One region of the Sporolactobacillus sp. BBK16-2 genome, then DNA from elsewhere that is predicted to be linked to it. Evidence: riboswitches for the same ligand, from Rfam matches in the RefSeq annotation. Region 1 holds a riboswitch; each other region holds the start of a gene.
What was found. A riboswitch is a leader RNA that binds a small molecule or an ion and turns the genes downstream of it on or off. The one in region 1 is predicted to bind cyclic di-GMP.
Positions count from the first base shown of each region.

Region 1 (7,145 bases):
AATAAAAATGATAATGATACGGCAAATTCCTCTGAGATGAGGTGAATTCATTGAAAATAAATGGTTACCAACCGGTACAATCATACACGAATAATTATCAGACAGCGAAGCTCGGCGAACAGCAAGCGGCTGCATCCAAGACAAATGATAAAGTAGAAATTTCCAGTGCGGCGAAACGTTTGCAAGGCACACAGAAGCTGGACGAAGCCAGGCAGGATAAAATTGAGCAATTAAAATCGCAAATTGAGAACGGAACTTACCATGTTCCGGCAAAAAGTATTGCGGAAAAAATGTACGGATTCTGGAACAGGCAGTAAGGGAATTTGGTAACGAGGAGTGAAGAAGATTGTCTGCTGAGTGCATGGAACGAATAGTCAAAACAATGATCAGTCAGCATGATGCGCTTTGCAAACTTGCTGAACGCAAATGCGAAGCGATTAAGAATGGAGACGCTCAGACGGTGAGCACGATCACAAAAGAAGAAACTCCATTCGTCGATGAACTGAGCAGGCTTGAGAAGGAACGTATTGCTGCGATTCAATCTGATTTAGGCGACTCACGCTCTGAAGCAACATTTTCAGAATGGGAACAAGCGATTATTCCTGAGGATGAGCAGGAAAAGTGGCAACACCTTTACCTGGATTTGGCAAAGAGCGTGTACACGCTTAAACAGGCAAATACGTTAAATCAGGAACTTCTTCGTGATTCTTTGCTGTGGGTTAAGCTGAATATCGGCTTGCTGAAGCCAAAAACGCGCACATTGAATAACTATCAGAATCCAAGAGGCGGACAATCTCCGTCATCCGTCTTCAGCGGACGTATTGATTCTCGGACATAATTTAAGACGGAGGTGCTAACCGGTGATCCCGATTTTTTCCAGCTTAAACATGATGCAGCGAGCGCTGCAGGTCACACAGTCAGCCATTCAAACAACAGGAAATAATATATCGAATTCGAATACAGACGGCTATTCGCGTCAACGCGTCAATCTGGCAACATGGCTCTCTTATCCGGGTATCGGCATTAACGCCGATCGAAGTGCAGGTCAATTGGGGACCGGAGTGAATGACGAAGCAGTTGTTCGTATCCGTGATCAATTTGTAGATCTTCAAGTCAGGGATAGTTCCAACCAGAACGGCTATTGGAGTGCGCTGAACGATGCGTACAGCCAAATGGAAGATATCGTGAATGAGCCGACCGATACTGGTATTTCATCTGAGCTAGACAGCTTTTGGCAGTCTTTGCAGGATTTAGCCAACAATTCCTCGACAAGCGGGACAGGAACGGTTGTTTTAGAGGATGGTGCGGCATTGGCTGATACCTTTAATTACATCGCTGTGTCATTAGGAAAGGTTCAAAATAATTTAAATCAGCAAATTACAGCGAACACGGATCTTGTTAATAATTATGCTGATCAAATCAACGCGCTCAATCAGGAAATTAACAAGCAGGAAGCGAACGGCTTTCTAGCGAATGACTTATATGATGAGCGAGACGCATTGACAGATAAAATCGCTCAGCTGGTTAATATAAAAGTCAGCAAAGACCCAAGCGGCGGCAATCCGTCACCGCTCGCCGAAGGAAAGTATACCATTGAAATTGTTGATGCAAATGGCAACTCTTATGAGCCAAAGGCAACTTTGGTCGATGGCGCGGCACTGACGAATAATCATCTGAAAGCAGATATCGATACAACGGATACATCGAACCCAAAAGTTACGATATCCATGATGCAATCGGATGACACGACTCCGGTATCCACAGGCACACTGACTAATTTTTCCGGAAAACTACAAGGCCAAATTGATGCCTACACTAACGATTATCCGAGTGTATTAAAAAGTTTGGACAATATGGCGAATACGTTGGCAACGGAGTTTAACAACGCCTATAAGGATACAGCGGGATATAAAGCAGACACGAAAGGCGTCTTTTTTCTCGGTAGCGGAACGGACAACGATGCGGGTACGGTGACAGCATTAAACCTTCATGTAAACAGCAAGTTAAGCGGAAGTGACATTACATCGGCAAATTCAGGTATGCCAAGCGGCGACAACAGCGGAGCAACTGCGATGGCTGATGTGATCGCATCCAATAAGTTCGCAATTGATCCCAATGGTGAAGAAATGACCCTGAAAAATTATTTGCAAGGTTTGGTTGGTCAAATCGGAGTGAACGCTCAATCAGCGGATCAATTCACGAGCAGTTCGCAAACGATACTTGATGCAGCAACAAATCGACGATCATCCATCAGCGGGGTATCCATTGACGAAGAACTCACAAATTTAATCCAATTTCAACATTCGTATGCTGCAGCTGCAAAAGTCGTAACGACACTGGATACAATGTTGGATACATTAATCAATAAAATGGGGTGATATTGGATGCGGGTAACACAAAGTATGATGTCCAATAGTTTACTGAAAAATATCTCCAGTGGCTACAGCCAACTGGCCGATTATCAGAATCAATTGTCGACCGGGAAAAAAATCACGCGTGCATCCCAAGATCCGGTGGTTGCCACGATGGGTATATCTTACCGTACGGATGTCAGTCATGTAGAGCAATACCAGAAAAATGTTACGAATGCCTATAAGTGGCTGGACAGTTCCGACGACGCACTGCAACAGGTCAATGATGTACTCAACCGTATTCGCGAGCTGACAGTTGAAGCGAGCACGGACACCTATACAGCCGATCAACGTGCGGCTGCAGGCGTGGAAGTGGGCCAATTGACACAGCAGCTGGTTACTTTGGGGAATACACAGGTTGGCGGCCAGTATATTTTCAGTGGAAGTGATTCCGCGAACCCATTACTCACTCAAGCATCTGACGGAACAGTAACGATTAACAATTTGGCACAGCAAAATCCTAATTTCAATGTTGCAGTGAACGACGGCATTCAAATGACGATTAATGTGAGTCCGGACTCGGTTTTCAATGACCAGCTATTTAAAGATTTAAATCAACTGAAAACGGATTTGAATGAAGGCACAGCGACAGGCAGCCAAATCAGTGAATATCTTGGAAAGCTGGATACACATTTGGATGAAGTTGCCAGTGCCCAGGCTGATCTGGGAGCGAAAACCAACCGAATTGATATGGTGCAAAATCGTCTTGCTGATCAAAAGACAGTTGCAACGAAAATCATGTCCAATAATGAAGATGCAGATTATGCAGAAACCATTGTGAAATTAAATCAACAGCAAAACGTTTACAATGCATCGCTTTCCGTCGGTGCGAAAATTATCCAAACGTCCCTTGTCGACTTTTTAAATTAATAAATTCAACAGATGCAGGTAGGACGATGAGATGGCTAAAATTCTTCCGCATGTAGAAATGAGACAAGTTTTCGGCAGAATATCAATAAGTACACAAAATGCGACGCAAACAATCCGTCAACCAAAGGCAGAACAATCTATACAACAGCCAAAAGCAGACATGACGATTGACCGAGAACCGGCACATGTGCAGATTGACCAGTCAGCAGGATGGCATAATCTTGATCTGAAATCGGCAAGAGTACGTATTGCCGAGGCAGCAGATGCCGGCAAGCAAGCGGTACTTGAAGGAATTGCCCGTCATTCTCAAGAAGGAGACGAGCTTCTGCATATCGAGCGCAGTAAAGGAAGAAATCTGTTTGCGAAGCAGGCCGCCGATAATGTGAATGCGGCGGTTATTGGTACCCATTACAGTACGGGTAACACACCTGCGTCTCAAGCGGTCACTTATGATGTGACCCCCGCAACTTTGCAGGTGAATTGGCAAACTCATTCACCATTGATTCAAGCGACCGTTAATGCGCCGGAGTATAGTGATCAGCCCGGACAGGTTAACATTTCCATGGAGCATTATCCATCACTTGATATTCAGGCGGTCGGCATTTTTATTGACGAGAAAGGATAACGAATGGTTATGATCATCCAAACAAAGTATTTTGGCGAACAGGAAATCAAAGAAACAGATATTATAGCGTTTTCGTCTGGGCTTCCCGGATTTGCACACGACCATCGGTTCATTATTCAGCCATTTGGCGAAACCTTCTCCATCCTTCAGTCGGTAGACGATGCAGAGGTCGCATTCATTGTTACCTCACCTTTTTACTATTTTGAGAATTACAGCGTTGATCTACCCGACCATTTTGTGAAACAGCTCGAGATTCGTTCGCAGGAGGATGTGGCCGTTTGGGTAATTGTCAGCGTACGTAATCCTTTTTCTGACTCCACGGTTAATTTAAATGCACCGGTCATCATTAATGTAAATAAAAAAGTTGGCAAGCAGTATATACCCGAGCAATCCGATTACTCTCTTCGAATGCCGCTTACCGCGCAGCTCCAGGAAAAGAGGGTGTAACCGATGCTCATCTTGACCCGAAAACTTGGCGAGTCGATACGTATCGGTGATGATATTGAAGTGAAAATCGTAGCGGTATCCGGTGATCAAATAAAATTGGGAATCACGGCACCACGCGAAGTTGATGTGAATCGCGGCGAGATCTACGAAGCAATTCGCAAAGAAAATAATTCCGCGGCAACCAGCAAACTCCCCGCGGACATTCTGAATACAATGAAATCAATGAAGAAGAAGGATCATTAAACAGACGCGGGCAACCGTGTTTTTTATTTGGATTTCTTTAATGAGAAAATCGTATGTAAAGTGATAAAATTCAATTTGAAAAACAGCATAATAACGATTACATGTACCTTAATGATTGAAAAATTTTATATAAAGGTGAAAAAAGGTCAAAAGTCTTGAATCTTTATCCCCACTGTGCAAAAATGTTCATACATTAAAAAAACTATTTTCAATCGAAATGGCACACCTATTGAAAAATAGGGTCGCAAAGCCACGGGCCTACGGTTCATGCTATGGCAGCCGGGTTACCGAAAGGGAAGCAATGATCGTTCTACTCCCACATTTATTTCGGTGCGCCGTTTTGAAGTCAAAAAGGGGCGAGTGAATCATGTGGCTTTTTTATTATCTCAGGAAAGAAAATTTTTTTCATCATTATCAACCGATTGTCAATCTGCAAACAAAAGAAATTGAAGGGTATGAAGCACTTTTTCGCTCAAAGGTTTTTCTAAACTCGGAACGAGCATACCGACTGGCAATCAGGAAAAAAGCTCTTTGAATTTGATGCACATTCAATAAGAAAGGCACTGTGTACCTTCGTCAAGGATGGACCTGCTCAAAAAGGCAGAAAACTGTTTATTAATGTTTACCCATCAACGATTCTTCATCCGAATTTTGCTACGTTTATTCTTCGGCTCATTGATCAGTGCTCCATTCCTGCTAGCCAGATTGTGTTGGAAATCGTCGAACATGAGATGATAACAGATTTTATCAAACTTACACAAGCTTTGAAAGCTTTGAGAAAAACGGGAATCTTAATTGCGGTCGACGATTTTGGTAAAGGGATTGACAACATTAATCGAACAATCGAAATTAATGCTGATTATATAAAATTAGATCGCTATTTCTCAATTGGTTTAAGCAAGTCAAATAAGAAACAGGCCTACGTCGAATTTCTTGTTCATTACTGTAATCGGTTCGATGTAAAGCTGATTTTTGAAGGGTTGGAGACCGAAAGCGACATTGATTGTGCGCAAGTGCTTGGCGTTTCGTATGCACAGGGTTTCGCTATTGGTAAGCCGCAGCCTATTTCTCAATCTATATAAGGTGATGTACCTATGTCAGAAAACGCAATTATAGTCCTTGGTGCCGGAATTGAAGGTATTTTCCTGCTCGCTGTTCTCTTTGCATTCATTATGTACTACAACAATATTTTGAAGAGAGATCGCTTGCTCATTACGGATCTTAGGAAAAAGATTTACAAAAAAAGCGAATTTGATCGTGAAAAGGAACCAAAAGAACGCCGCCGTCACTACCGCATTGAACTGAACGGAGAAAAGTGTACGGTACGTGTCCTTGATTTTGGCGAACAGACTCTGCAAGGTTTGAATAATAAATCAATTGACGTGGAAATGCTTGATCTTAGTGTAAGCGGAATGAAAATTAAATGCGGAATTGATTTTCCCATTAAGGAAGAGGTTCATGTATTTCTGTCCTTTGCCAAAGACGATGGCACGATCATTCATGTTAGAGGCGAAGTGATGAGAAAGGAAACAAAACATGGATGTCCAACAGTAAATTATGGTATTCAGTTTGTGAATCCAAGTGCCAAGGAAGAGACGGAAATTCAATCTTATATGAATCAAAAAGAATTGTCAAAAAAGCTTTTGAACTCTGCAATCAGCCGCTGATTTACGGATGACAAAGGATTGGTAATAATTTGAGAAGCCTCCAATTGATTTTTAGAGGATTCTTTTTATCAAAAAACTAAATTATCCGAAATATCAGTGCAATGATGATGTTTGCGTCAATGAACAACTGCCATGGTCTTTATTCAGACGCTGTGGCGTGAGAGAAAGGAAAGTGATGACCATTGACCATTGATCAAATCGAAACATTCCTCGCAGTTGTCAGACATAATGGATTCCGTCATGCTTCGTGTGCACTCTTTTTAACCCAACCTTCTGTTCGTACACGAATTAAAAACTTCGAAAAGGAATTAAATGTGCCTCTGTTCATTCACACCGACCGCACAATTAGTTTGTATGAGAATGGAAAAATACTTTTACCGTACGCAGAAGGCATTACTCGACTGTGTCATGAAGCGAGAGCCGAGCTTGCAAAAATATGCACGATGCATCCTATATGAAATAAATCTTTGACAGATTGAGCAGTTCACGTTAAAATAAGAAAAATTAATTGATGCACAAATACAATGTGTCGTGCCCCGACATAATGGGGCAAAGCGCCTGCTTATTTTTCAAACAATTGTAAAGTGTAACAAAAAAGCGACTTTTTTAATAAAATGGACAAAACACACTTTTTTCGGAAGGAATGAACAGTCCATCGTCACATTTAAGATCCATTGTTGCATAAGCCATGCAACAGGATGAAAAATGGAAACAAGTGGGCTGTTATAAAAAGGAGGATGCAACACGTGATGAATCATCCGAATGACGCCAAAGTCGATGACTATCTGGACCTGTATCTCTTCGCTGCGAAAATCAAGGATCATGAATGGCAAAAGGAAATAAAAAATAGTTTGGCAGCTTTTGTAAAGGCAACAGCTGACC
Region 1 is NZ_CM187611.1:953,223-960,367, forward strand. Features, by position in the region: gene flgM (flagellar biosynthesis anti-sigma factor FlgM) at 51-317, shown strand; gene AC6F33_RS04740 (flagellar protein FlgN) at 347-838, shown strand; gene flgK (flagellar hook-associated protein FlgK) at 861-2,378, shown strand; gene flgL (flagellar hook-associated protein FlgL) at 2,385-3,281, shown strand; gene AC6F33_RS04755 (DUF6470 family protein) at 3,313-3,906, shown strand; gene fliW (flagellar assembly protein FliW) at 3,910-4,353, shown strand; gene csrA (carbon storage regulator CsrA) at 4,357-4,596, shown strand; cyclic di-GMP riboswitch class I at 4,806-4,888, shown strand; partial or broken gene AC6F33_RS04770 (EAL domain-containing protein) at 5,142-5,678, shown strand; gene AC6F33_RS04775 (PilZ domain-containing protein) at 5,691-6,263, shown strand; gene AC6F33_RS04780 (LysR family transcriptional regulator) at 6,446-6,721, shown strand; gene AC6F33_RS04785 (hypothetical protein) at 7,010-7,145, shown strand, end outside.

Region 2 (7,145 bases), 1.1 Mb from region 1:
ACTGCCGCATTTTGAACATCTAATTATTCTTCCAAACGTCGTTTGATCCCATGGATGATGGGCACTTTGCAAAACGCTGCATTCAGCGCCGCATTTGCTGCAAAATGTTCCCCAAATCATATTTTTATGTTCATGAAAAATGATCATCACCCGCCATCTTTAAACTTGCTTCACATCTTACATTATTATAATTTTAACCGCTGTTCTCGTTGAAATCTGCTAATCGCACAAAATAAGTCATTTCTAGCGTATCTCGTGCTATGATAGAGAAAATAGTTTCACGTTTCACACCTTGTTTAGGAAAAAAATCGGCGAAAGTTCATGAACCATGATCATATCGTTCTTGCTGATTCGGAGGTATCTTAATGACCGCTTATATAAATCTTCTCACATCTATCAGTGTTCCAATTTTAATTATTTGTGTATGCGGAGCCATTCTTCAGAAGAAGCGAAACAGCGTTGACACCAAACTGCTCGCCGATATTAGTTTATACATACTCGCACCCGCACTTATTTTAAATGCATTGTCCGAATCACATTTAAAGGGCACCAATGTCATTCACATTTTTTTGTTCTCGGTCATCATGACAGCTGTTTTATGGTTGGTTGCGATGCTAACTGCTAAGCTATTCCGCTTCCCAGAACCAAGTGCCAGAGCACTTACCTTAACTGTCGTCTTCAGTAATGCGAATAATTACGGACTTCCCGTGTTGCTGCTGGCATTCGGTCAAACTGGATTTTCTCTCGGAGCAGTATATGTTATCGGGCAAATTATTCTTGTTAATATTCTCGGTATGTATATTGCATCACGAGCTGCGATGAGCGGCAAACAATCAATACTCCATATTCTTAAATCGCCGCTCATCTATGCCTGTCTTGTTGGTGCACTGTTGGCAGTCACTCATTTGCATTTACCCATCGGAACCGCAACCGCTGTTCAAATGCTCGGTACGGCATATCCGGTTCTGGTACTGCTAATTTTAGGCGTAAAGCTGGGCAGCACAAAATTTTCAGGCGTTTGGCGCCGCGAGGTATGGATCGGCGTCTTTCTCCGTCTGCTTATCGTCCCGATCATTGCTAAATTAGTTTTGTTTTCACTCGGAATTCATGGCATGCTCGCTTCTGTCCTCTTTGTAGAAATCAGCATGCCTGCTGCAGTAAACAGTGTCATGCTGATCGAGAAATTTGATGGGGACTCAGAGCTTGCTTCACTAATCGTTACCATCACAACAATTCTCAGCTTCATCTATCTCCCTTTTTTAATTTACATTGGTTAACTGGCAATTTGCAAGAAAGTTATTGTTAAACGGAGTATAAATTAGAAAAGGACGTTATTTACAATAGTTTACGATGCAGAAAAAAAGCAGACCATTTGATCTGCCTTTCGCTTACTTTTTTATATTCAATCTTTTTCTCTTTTTGCGAGAATCTTTCTCGCAAAAGATTCACCTAATTGTATTGCCTTGCCCTGCTCTTCTTTAGTCATCGAAAGCTCAACTTTGAAGTTGTCCTCAATAATTTCCGCTCCACAGTGTTCAAGTGCTTCTTGAATGGTATCTACAGCAGCAGCAAAGAGCCCATAGCTGCTGTCACCGGAGCCGAAACAAGCGGCAGCTTTTCCTTTAAGATCATTCTCGCTAATTGTGTCAAGAAAATCTTCAACTGAGTATGGAAGATCGCCCATTCCATCAGTGAAGCTGCCAAACATAATCCCATTGTAATCATTCAATTCTGACGCTGATAAGTTTAAAACGTCTTTAACGGCCGGATCAATCCCCACACGCTTAACACCCTCAGCTATTTTTTGCGCCATTTCTTCAGTGTTACCTGTCTCACTGGCATAGACAATTAGAATATCTGCCATTATATACGAACCTTCTTTCAAGCCTTGATTTTAATTGATAATGAATTTCATTTTCATTAAAATGATACCATTTTTGTTCCTCATGTTAAATACCCAGAATGATTATTCTAGGTAAAGGTACTTCAAGATTTCTATAACGACAAAAAAATCCGAGCCACTAATATCATTTAGCTCAGACTTGTTCGTGCATCTATAAAGGATTATTCAATAACGTATAAGAACGGCTATGTTTTGTGATCCGGCACCAATCGTCCAGAACATGACATAGTCACCTCTCTTCACACTTCCTTGGCTCAGTGCTTCGTAAAAAGCAATAAACGGACTGCTCGCTCCCGTATAGCCATATTCATTGCCAATAAAGAGTGAGCGTGATTCATCAATGCCGAGTAATTTTCGAAGATCAACAATATTGGCATATGCATACTGAGAGAAACAGAACATACTCACATCATTTGGTGAGAGTTGGTTTTCCATAAGCAGTTCGCGCATGTTCCTTGCAGCTGAATCAAGCGAGACATTTTCAAAGGGCTTCCATTCAAGCAGTCTTTCATTCTTTGATGCTTCACGAATTCTAGATGCTCCGCCACTGGGAAACAGAATATTATTATGTTCACTCGAATTAATCCGGCATCTTGCGCCAAGAAATCCTCGATCTTCTTTTGTCTTCTCTAATATTATGGCACATGCAGCATCGCCAAAATGCCCATAACAAAGTTCATTATCCGGATTAACGACTGAATTAATGTAATCTGATCCAACAATTAAGGCACGATTAACGTTTGGTGAGAGTGCCATATATTTTGCTGCATTCTCAAATGATAAAATCATTCCGGCGCAATTTCCATTAAGATCAAGACAGACGCATTCAGGTTTACCACCGATAGCCTGGTGAAGATGAATGGAGCTTGGCGGCACAGTATTTTCCGGAAAAAAGCTGGCAAGAACGATCAGATCAAGATCAGCACCACTGATTCCAGTTTTATTCAATACTTTGTTAGCTGCGGTTATCGCCATGGTCAGACTGTTCTCTTTTTCTGAGTCAATCAAATACCGCTTATCCATTCCAATAATATCTCTGAAAAAATGAGTATAGTCTTTTCCTTTTTGCTTAAAATGGTTGATGTATGTATCATTGGAAACAACTCTTTCTCCGTGATACATTTCAATCCCTAATAAGTTCACATTGATCACAAGTGCACTCCTCCATGAGCCAAAGATGATTCATTGATCGAGATAAGATTTTTATTGCAGCACCTAAACATCTATCTTTCTATCAAAGCAATTTGAATTGGGTAAGCCCTGCTTCTTTGGCTAACCGTTTAATTTGCATCTTAACAACTGCGCTCTTTCCCAAGTCCATGGTTATGTTCTGGAAACCCATGTCCTTGTACATTGCAATAATATTAGTGAGCATACCAACCATTTCTTGCGATGATACTCTTAGTTTGGAACCATCCAGCATTAGATTACATGTTGGTGGATTTACTTGGGCAGCGGCTTTTTTGAATTCTTCAATATACCCAGATGCATCCTCCATTGTAAAAACGCCTTCACACATGACACTGATGTCGTTACCTGTTGTCACTACACTGTATTTCCCCATCATATAAACCCCCACTATTTATTAACAAAAAAAGCCGTGACATGTTGATCACAGCTTCTATGTCCAATGGTAACCCGGCTGTCTTTGCTTTCGCATTAGACCCGTGGCTTTGCGTCCTAATCTTTCGGTTAGTTTGCTTTTGTCAGTTATTCAATTGGTAATAATTATCAATTTTTAATACTATTGTATTACTAGCGTTGCGTTAATTATTTCTAATCATTCATAATACTATGAATGTTCAAAAATATAGTGGTTTCCAAACAAAATAATCCTTTATAATGGAAGAATAGGTGATTCCTATCCAAATCCAAAAATAAAGGACTACGCATGGATAAGGATACACAATTCTCTTCATTTAAACAATGGTTACATCCAATTAATTTTCAACAACTTGACCAAACGGTCAAGGAAAAACAAAGCGATAAATACGTAAAAAAGCTGACAACTAAAGCCTATATCTTGCTTTTCTTATACGCACATCTTCACCAAGAAGACAGTCTGCATTCACTCTCAACTCGTGTTTTGGATGATAAGCTACAAGAAGCAATCGGCTTTTCGTCCATCAGTGCGGCTCAGTTATCCAGGAAAAATAATGCGGTCGATTCACAGCTTCTAGCGAACATCTTTCTTGAACTTGTTGCTAAAATCAAGAAAAAAAAGAAACCAGATCTCACGAATTCTCTTAAAATAGTGGATTCTACTACAGTCACGCTGAATTCAAATCAATTTCCATGGGCTCATTTTCGAAAAACGAAAAGCGGTGTCAAACTTCATCTTCGGTTGGCATTTATGGGTAAGGGACAAATATTCCCTGAAAAAGCCGTCATTACAACCGCTCAAGTTCATGATCGAACACAGTTAGACGTCCTTGTAGATGAAAAGAATGCCATGTATGTTTTCGACCGCGGCTACATTGATTATCAGGCATTTGATCGTTTCTCAGAAGAGGGAATGTTTTTCGTCTCTCGTTTGAAAAAGAATGCAGTGACTCAAGTGCTTCATTCTTATGATGTTCCAGAAGATAGCGGCATCATCACGGATCAAATGATCCGATTAGGTGACGTATTACACAGGGCAGACAACGCTTTTCGTTTAATTACCGTGCTAGATGATCAAGGAAAAACGATACGTATTGTGACGAATCGTTTTGATCTTGCTTCAACAGAGATTAGCGAAATCTATAAAGCCCGATGGGCTATTGAACTGTTCTTTAAATGGATCAAACAACATGTGCGTATCAAAAAGTTTTATGGAAAAAGCAAAGAAGCGATTCAAAACCAAATCTATCTTGCGCTGATTTATCACTGTTTGATGGTACTCATTCAACAGGAAACAGAGACAAAGCACTCACTGCTTCAACTTAACCGATGGTTAAAGGCATTGCTTTGGCAATCCGGCAAAAAACTGATTCAGCGTATTAAATTTCAAAAGAAACCAAAGGTTACCTAGAAAAAAGGTTCAGTCGCTGTTGTCTCTGAATTAATTGGATAATATTGTAAATATGGATAGGATCACCTCTTGAGTGGTTATTGAGTTTTTTGATTCAGGAAGATCCAATCTAATTCTGAATATTCGTATATTTAAGGAACTAATTTTTATGCAACGCTAGTACTATTGTATCGTATAATTTTTTACGATATTAGTTAAGAGTACTAAGTATTGGTTCTTTTTTCACATTATATTTCGTAAATACATTGCAACTTTAACGAACAATAACAATGTCTGCAATAAATGTGGTAGGAAGTTGTTTTCCCCAAACACGAATCTTCTCATGTTCATTGAATTGCCGCATTCGGTTCAACGATATTTTCTTTAAAGTGATTTTAGATAAATTACTATGGTCTGTCTCCTTCTCCAAATACAATTTTGTCGATTTATCAATCGAAATGGTTACCTGCATACTCCCCTGATCAGGATCTGTTTTCATAATTAAATCATGCGTATTCCCACGAAGAAATGATCCAGTGTATTCAGGAATACCAAGAGTGACACCGATCATGTCTCTGTTGATATTTGCTGATCCGGCAAGCGTCATTCCATCATTATTAAATAAAAACAGGCAAAGGCTAATTAAAAGAGTCATTAAAAAAATACGCGTGTTCCGATTTATGTGATGCATGGAAAACCATTCACATAAAAGATGCCAAAGCGAGAAACCAAGTATACTTCCCAAGACATGTAGAATCAGATCATCCACATCACTGCGTCCGGTCATTGATGCATATTTGACCAATTCAATTGTAAATGAGATAGCAAAGGAAATGAAGATAAATTGCTCAAATTCCATCGACTTTTTTCTTAGTGTCGGCACAAGAAAGCCCATAGGTATAAAGAATGCAAACGACTGGAATGTACGCAGCAAAGCGGTTTGATAACCGGGATCACGATGATCTGATAAGTAAAACAGAGTATTGATCCGATTCATCGGAACCCAATTAATAGAACGAGAGTTTCTCCAATCCAGACCATGCTCAAATAGATTAACTTTTAGCAGAAAATACAAGTATATAAGAAACAGCAACCATAACATGAATTTAAAGAAGAGATGCAAATCCATCCATTTTCTTGCTTTAGCCCAATCATTGACTTTCAATCTATGAATCATTTTGCTTTCCCTTCCTTTTCATCCATGTGCTGAATATGCTCCTTGATTACATAATAAGTTTGCACTTTCACTATCAACTCAGATTTCGTTCTTGTCAGTAATAATAGAGTTATTCCCTGTTTTTTGAAAAAATGTACATAGATGTCCATTTTATGCGTATGGAATCAATTAGTGTGATGAAATCCACTGCACATGGAATAACTCCTTTCTGAACACTATTAAAGCATTCAAAAAGGAGCTTTCTGTTGAAAAAATTCTTATTTATTTCTTAAGATTTTTCTGTTAAGGATTAAAGACAGGTCGTTGAACTTAAAAAGGCATCATCTTCTCTAATCGAAGTGATGCCTTTTCCTTTATTCATAGCAAATTGATTTTATAATCTAAACGTTCTGCTTACGCATAGCATCCTCACGTTTTTTCAATTGTTCAGTCTGCCAGCCGCTTTTAATTCCCCAAATATAGAAAAGATAACTAAACAAGGAAATGACAAGGAAATCACAGCCAAACGGTATAAGGTCAATTCCGCCAAATTTGCTGCTGCCAAGCCAAGAAATTAAAACCATAAATCCAAGGTAAACCAACAGCCATATTCCCGCTTTAAGATCCTTCATGAAGCCTTCAAAGTGGTACTTCGCTTGATAATAAAAATAAATAGGCAATCCGATCAAAATAATAAAAGTAACTTTTCCTGTCAACGGCCAAGTTGCCCAATAATAAATCATTGAAGCCGCAATAAAAGCAATTGGAGCAATAATATGCATACCCTTGATTCGAAGCGGACTGCTCATATCTCGACCGAATTTTCGAAATACCATGACGCAAATCGGTCCGGTAACGTAAGAAATCAATGTGGCGACTGAGATGACACTGGCAAGCGAACCCCAACCGCGAAACAAGAATAAAAAGAGGTAGGAAACGCCAAGGTTGAGCCACATTGCTGCGCGAGGCACGCCGAACGCACTATTCACCTTGCCGAAAATATGTGGAAAAAACCCATTACGTTCCATGCCGTAAATCATCCGAGCAGTTGTTGCCGTATAAGTGATTCCTGTTCCAGATGGCGAAATGAACGC
Region 2 is NZ_CM187611.1:2,052,720-2,059,864, forward strand. Features, by position in the region: gene AC6F33_RS10255 (class I SAM-dependent methyltransferase) at 1-147, opposite strand, end outside; gene AC6F33_RS10260 (AEC family transporter) at 366-1,277, shown strand; gene AC6F33_RS10265 (flavodoxin) at 1,403-1,864, opposite strand; gene AC6F33_RS10270 (3-oxoacyl-[acyl-carrier-protein] synthase III C-terminal domain-containing protein) at 2,069-3,055, opposite strand; gene AC6F33_RS10275 (hypothetical protein) at 3,138-3,470, opposite strand; cyclic di-GMP riboswitch class I at 3,533-3,615, opposite strand; gene AC6F33_RS10280 (IS4 family transposase) at 3,795-4,916, shown strand; gene AC6F33_RS10285 (VanZ family protein) at 5,170-6,072, opposite strand; gene AC6F33_RS10290 (APC family permease) at 6,453-7,145, opposite strand, start outside.
Region 2: linked by a shared signal. The riboswitch ahead of AC6F33_RS10275 (hypothetical protein) and the one ahead of AC6F33_RS04770 (EAL domain-containing protein) in region 1 are both predicted to bind cyclic di-GMP.

Region 3 (7,145 bases), 1.7 Mb from region 1:
TGGACGGGAGATCTGGATGAGCAGAATTGCCCTGTTGAACTGGTGATGAATAAAAAAGATGACAAATTAGAAATTCATATTATCCGCAACAGACAGGATTGGCTGACTCGCCTCAAGACGTTAAGCTTTGCAAACGTAAAAGTCGTTATCGAGTTACCGACACGACTCTATGACCACATTGTGATTGACGGGCAATCAAGTGATATAAGTGCGTTTGAACTTGTAACCAATCGGATGAATTTCTCATGCCGCTCAGGTGATATTGAACTGATGCATTGCGCCGCAAATCAAGAACTAAATGCGACGACATCAAGCGGTGATCTGACTATTTGCGATACACATGTAAAGGAAAGATTGAATGCGAACACGTCGAGTGGTGATGTTCGTCTGAACAAATCGTCTGCAGATGATCTGAGACTGCTCACGCATTCGGGTAACATAACAGTAACGGACTGTTGCGGCGATCTGGATGCTTCGGCCAGTTCCGGTGATATTGACTTGACTTGTGACGAGCTTATCGGCAATTTGAACTTTGAAACAAGTAGTGGTGATGTCACGGTTACTTTCAGGGATGAGCCCGATTCAGTTTCCGTTTATTATCATGGAGCTTCAGGTGATGGTTCTGTACAGTTTAAAGATATGCTTTATGAAGAGAAAAGCGATCATCATATCATTGGTAAAAAGGGAGACGGCAAATATAAGATCAAGACTCGGACAAGTTCAGGAGATTTCAGTCTAAAATAAGCAATCAAAAGCTTCGACGGGTGATAGACCCGACGAAGCTTCTTTTGTAAGATAAGGAAGTTTATCGTTCTGTCTTGCTGGTACAATGATCAGCGCCTTAAGATTTGGTTGGGCGATCAGGTAACTGCCCAATCTGATAAATAAACGGAAAAATTACCCTTATTTACCCGCGAAACAAGCGTCATGATGCATATAACCAGAAAATTTCCGCTTATTTTACTCGTTACTTAATGAAGGACCAAAATACTTTATGAAATAGAAATGTCTGTTCAAGCACATGGTTGATGATTAAAAACCGTATTTGGAGCAAAGGAACTTTCGCTAACTACGCATACGTCCTGTATGCAACGCGAAAGCCATCACATCCTGTGAAAGTAAGGACCGGGCGCTTTTTGCCCGGTTTTTCTAACAAGTAAAGAAAGTATATCGTTCTGCCTTGCTGGTACAATGATCAGCGTCATAAGATTCAGGTGGACGATCAGGCAAGCGCCCAATCTGAGAAATAGACGGAAAAATTCCGCTTAAATTGAAAATGAATGGTAAAATCGCTTAAATAGACGGAGAAATTACCCTTATTGAATCGAAAAACGTAAAAATAGAGGTTTTTTCTCTGAATAAGCGGAAAAATTACCCTTATTTACAGGCAAAACTAACGCCATGGTGCATATAACCGGAAAATCTCCACTTATTTTACTCGTTACTTAATGAAGGACCGGGCGCTTTTTGCTCGGTTTTTCTTATGAACGGAACGGATACATTTAGTCATTAAGTACGATGATGTTCATGGAGCGATATCAAACATGATGTGTATTTGTGACTGATACGCATATTTTCTTGCACTTAGGAGAGAATGTCTTTGATGATTCTGAACGGAAAAAGAAAGGTGGATGATCCGCATGGAGCAGCAGAACAAGAATTTTTCAGACGACACCTCATCCTTGTGGCGGGATACGGTACATCTGCCGGTATTCAGCTCATTGAAAGAAAATAAAACAACCGACACACTGGTTGTCGGTGCCGGTATTACCGGAATTACAGCAGCGTACATGCTCGCAAAAAGCGGTGTTCCGGTTATGTTAATTGATGCTGATCGTATTGCCGGAGGTACAAGCGGCAATACGACCGCGAAGATCACAGCGCAGCATGGATTAATTTATGATCATCTCATTCGTACCATTGGCGAAGAAAAAGCGGGGCTCTATTACCAAGCAAATAAAGAGGCACTTCATTGGATGGGAAAGCATGTGAGCGACCGCGGTATTCAATGCGATTATGAAATCCAGCCGGCAGTTGTTTACGCGACGACAGAACAGGAAGAAAAACAAATTGAGAAAGAAAAGGAGGCTTACGATCGGCTTGGAATTTTGGGATCAATGGCGCATTCAATTGATCTCCCCTTAGAAATCAAAAACGCGATCATCATGCCTGGACAGGCGCAGTTTCATCCGCTGATGTATCTGCATGAACTGCTTGCAGATCTTGTGAAATTAAATGTACCCATTTTTGAAGAAACATTGGCAACGGATATACAAGACCCGAAATCTGAGCCGCTTGTAATGACCAAGCAAGGGTTCGGAATACGCTGTCAGCATGTGCTGACCTGCTCTCATTTTCCTTTCTACGACAACCGTTTTTATTTTTCTCGTATGTTCCCGGAACGCTCCTACTTGATTGCTTGCGAGACAGCCGGTGATCCTCCTGATGGAATGTATATTAGTGCTGGCGCGCCGAAGCGTTCCATTCGCGGCTTGCGTCTTAACCACAAGAACTATCTTTTAATCGGCGGTGAAAATCATAAAACAGGGCGCGGCGAATCAATGGCTGTCCATTACCAGCGACTAGCAGAGTTTGCCTCCGTGCATTTTGGATTGGAGACGGCGGCAGCACATTGGTCTGCCCAAGATTTCACGACATTGGATCAAGTCCCTTATATAGGAAGACTTGCAAATAATAATCCGCGTATTTTGGTTGCCGCAGGTTTTCATAAGTGGGGAATGACCACAGGTACGTTAGCTGCCCAACTCATGACCGACTTGGTTTTGGAACGTGTTAATTCCTATGCGGAGCTGTTCAGCCCCGCTCGGTTTGAAGCGGCTCCAATGCTCGCAAGCTTCCTCGTTGAAAATATGAAAACCGCCGGACAGTTGATTAAGGGAAAGGTCAGCAAACCTGCGCCTCTTGACGATCACTTGCAACGGGATTGTGGCATGATCGCATCGCTTCATGGACGAAAGGTCGGCGCGTACCGCGACAAGCACGGGGACTTAACTGTAGTTGATGCGACTTGCCCCCACATGGGCTGCGAAGTAAACTGGAATCAAGACGAGCGGACATGGGATTGCCCTTGCCACGGCTCGCGCTTCAAAGCCAATGGAGAAGTGCTCGACGGTCCGGCGAAAGAATCATTAGCATTGCTTTTTTCGGAGTCTGATCATCAAAGCAAAACACAGAATACCTAAAAATGGGAGTGTTAACTATGGGCATTATCGAAATCATGGCTGAAGAGAAAATTCAGGAAGGCTTAAAAGCAGGTGCGTTCGACCATCTTCCGGGTAAAGGAAAGCCGCTTGTGCTTGAAGATCTGTCGGCGGTGCCGAAAGATCTGCGTGCCGGTTACAAAGTGTTGAAAAATGCCGGCATGCTTCCTGAAGAATTGCAAATTAAAAAAGATATGGTCACACTGAATGACTTGCTCCAGTGCTGTGAAGATGATAAGGAGCGCGACCGCCTGAATAAGCAGCTGCGCTATAAACAATTAAAATTCAACCAATTGATGGAAAAACGTTCGATCGCCCATTCATCAGCTTTTCAGAGCTATCGTACGCGCATTTTCAATCGGCTTCATTTCTTCTGAAATACTTATTTTTTCTTCCAGATTGTCAGAAGCGGTCCACGATTCCCATAAACAGGATCCTGTTTTGGTTTTCCAACCTTGCTGATATTTTCCTTGAATGTCGGAGTTTCTTTAGTTTGTGTATCATAATCCTGTCCGTTCGGGTATCCGCCGGCAATGGAAAAATCGCTGCTTGCAGAGAGCCTTTTATGCCCAGTTCCTGCGGGAAGAACAAGTACATCACCAGCCGACACTTTGAGTTTTTTGCCCTTCTCTCCGCCAATCATCAGTGTTGCATGTCCTGAAATAACACCGAGTACTTCATGAGATGTGCTGTGAAAGTGATGAAAAGGAAAGACACCGTCGACCCAGTTATTGCCCCAATTGTTTTTCTTGAAAGTGTTCACAATCTGCCCGGTCCTTCCTTTAAATGCACCGGGATAAACCAAGACCTGAAAATACGGATTGTTGGGAATGGTTCCGTCATCTTTAAATGTGTAAGTTTTCACTTTGACGAAGTTGTTTTGTCCTTGTGGTTCGTGCTGCTCAGAAACTGATGTCTTCGCTTTGTCTGCTGAATGAGTGTTTGAGGCTGAATTGCTTCCGCAGGCGGAAAGAATCAGGAGCGGAGCAATACCGGCTATTTGAACCCATTTCTGCATGATGAATTCCTCCTTCGATAGGATTTACCAATTAGTATAACACCCCGAATATTTTGATAATAATGATCTGCTTGCAAGCACTTTTTAAATATCTTCAGTTTAGTAGCTTTCTAAGATTGGTGATAGATTGACGATTTTATTGGTCAGAGTGTGAATGTTTGCGTTCATCTCAGCGTCCATCAAAAAAAAACATGAACTTTTGTCAAGTATTCTATTAAAGAAGCAAATCTAATATTGTAATAAAAAATAGATTGCTGTATAGTTAAATTAACCTAATACTTTAGAAAGAAATCTTTTTTCTAAAGGGCAAAGCTACTGAAAAGTAGTGACGCAAAGTCACAGATCTAAGGCGAATATTCGCTAGGATGGCTGGGCCGCCGTATTTGATTATCAAACGTAAATGAGAGGAGATTTTTTTATTATGCGTTTTTTTAAGCATACTTTAGTAGGTTTATTGATTATTATTCTATCCCTGACAACCGCCTCCATATCAAACGCGGATCAGTCGAAGTCAACTGCCGGCTCAACGAAACAATCCCAACCAGTTGTTCAACAGAACGAGTCGATTACAAGCGGTGTTGAAGCAAAAACGGTCAAGAAGCATGCAAAGAAAAAGGCGAAAAAGCCTGCAGTTAAGAAAAGTATTAAAAAGAGCGTAAAGAAAAAATCGATAAAGAAGACCGTAAAGAAAGCAAAGAAGTCAGTTAAGAAGAAAAAGACGGTTAAAAAAGCAGTAAAGAAAGCAGTTAAGAAGACAGCAACGGTACATAAGGCTGCTGTAAAAAAAGCACCGAAAAAGACAGTAGCAAAAGCACCGGTTAAGGCTGCTGCGCCAAAGGCTCAGACAACTGCTCCCGGTCAATATAATGCATCAGTGGAACAACAGATTGTCTCGCTTGTAAATAATGTTCGCGCACAAAATGGACTGCAGGCACTTCAAGTAAAGCCGGAACTTCAAAGCTTTGCCCGTCAATGGAGTCAGCAGCAGTTTAGCAAAAGTGCAATGAGCCACGGCATGATGAATTTCTCACGGAATACAATAGCAGGACAGAACGTGGCCTATGCTAAAGGTGATGTAAACTATTTCGGATGGGATCAGATTTGGAGTGCTCAAGCGACGATGAATGATTGGATGAATTCTCCGGATCATCGTGCAAATATCCTAAAGCCTCAATATAAATATATTGGTGTCGGAGTTGTCTATGGACAAAAGAACGGCAGCTCAGACGGTTGGGCTTTCTTTACACAAGATTTCTCTGATTAAAGTTCATGAATAGAAAAAAGCTCTGACATTGTCAGGGCTCTTTTCGTTTCGGTTACGGTTTCGCAGTGTAGATCTGTATGGCATCACGGAGCATTTCCGCAGCTCCTTTTGCGACATTGTTTTCGTAATACTTTGTAAAACGCGGATCATCGACGTACATTTGGGCAAGTCCTGCATGGGCTTTTTTTGAATAGGTTCCCTTTGGCCAAAAGAAGCTGAGCCATTGCCGGTGAAGATCCGCTGCTTTCTGAGCACAACTGCTCTCCGGATCATTCAAACTGAGTGCTTCTCTTAGATTTTCAAACATCTCATTTTGGATCATTACCGTTTTTTCATAATCTTCCTTGCTTATATTGGCGAATTGTTGATTGGACTTCTTCACTGTTTCTTCTCCGTATTTTTCACGAATCTCTTTACCGTATTTCTGTTCATTCTGATCGAGCATCTTCTTTTTAAAGCCTACAAATTTTTCTTGATCACTCATAACGGTCTCTCCTTTTTGCGAAGCGAGCGTTTTTTCAATCGTCGCGATCAGTTGATCAAGGCGCTTTTTCTCCGCAATTAATTTCTTACGCTGTTCAGTCAGGGCGTCCACTCGATTAAAATCGTCCGCAGATAAAATGTCAGATATTTCTTTGAGGCTAAATTTTAATTCACGAAAAAAGAGAATCTGCTGCAGACGATCCACTTGTTTTGGTCCGTAAATCCGATATCCGGAAGTGTTAATGGACTCCGGTTTCAGCAAATTGATCTTGTCATAGAATCGCAGTGTGCGTCCGCTTACGCCGGCTAAATCACTGAGCTGTTTGATTGTATAGTTCATGGAACCCCTCCTGACACCTTTACTTTACACCTTGACGCAGCGTCAACCTCAAGACTTTTGTTAGAAATTAATCTGATATTCATTTTGAATTAAATCTTACAAAATAAAACATAGTTTTGTCATCATCAGCATGCAGTGGTAGACTTGGGAGTGTTTTTATTGATGCGTATAAAGGAAGGTATTGGTGACATTCTTCAATCAGTTCCCTTGAACGGAGTGATCTTAGTGTTCAGTCATTCATTTCTCCAATTAAACACAATCTTTATCAGTATTATTATTGAAGCAGTCCCCTTCATCATTATCGGGGTGTTTATTTCTGCAATCATTCAGATGTTTGTTACCGATTCTTTGCTTGCGCGCATTGTACCGAAGAACAGAATAGGATCGGTCGTTTTCGGAACATGCATGGGTTCTCTTTTTCCTGCTTGTGAGTGTGGGATTGTCCCAATCACCGAGCGACTAGTGAAGAAGAAGGTTCCGCTGCATGCAGCAATCGCATTCATGCTTGCCGGTCCGATTATTAATCCAGTGGTGCTGTTTGCGACGTATATCGCTTTCGGAAGCAGCTGGCAGATGGTATTCTACCGAGCTGGTCTGGCGATTGCGGTATCCATCGCCGTCGGAATTCTAGTTTCCTATTTATTTCCCGAAAATCAATTGAGAGACTATGTGGATAAAAAAATAGAAAAGTACCATCTTCACCATGATGAAGCCGCAGCTTCAGAACGAATTTCGTTTATAGAAAAATTCAAAGGTACAATGGATCATGCTATTGACGAATTTTTTTCCGTTGGTAAATATCTAGTATTTGGTGCATTT
Region 3 is NZ_CM187611.1:2,664,632-2,671,776, reverse strand. Features, by position in the region: gene AC6F33_RS13210 (DUF4097 family beta strand repeat-containing protein) at 1-744, shown strand, start outside; gene AC6F33_RS13205 (FAD-dependent oxidoreductase) at 1,641-3,203, shown strand; gene AC6F33_RS13200 (DnaJ family domain-containing protein) at 3,221-3,598, shown strand; gene AC6F33_RS13195 (cupin domain-containing protein) at 3,604-4,239, opposite strand; cyclic di-GMP riboswitch class I at 4,535-4,621, shown strand; gene AC6F33_RS13190 (CAP domain-containing protein) at 4,661-5,503, shown strand; gene AC6F33_RS13185 (MerR family transcriptional regulator) at 5,556-6,326, opposite strand; gene AC6F33_RS13180 (permease) at 6,489-7,145, shown strand, end outside.
Region 3: linked by a shared signal. The riboswitch ahead of AC6F33_RS13190 (CAP domain-containing protein) and the one ahead of AC6F33_RS04770 (EAL domain-containing protein) in region 1 are both predicted to bind cyclic di-GMP.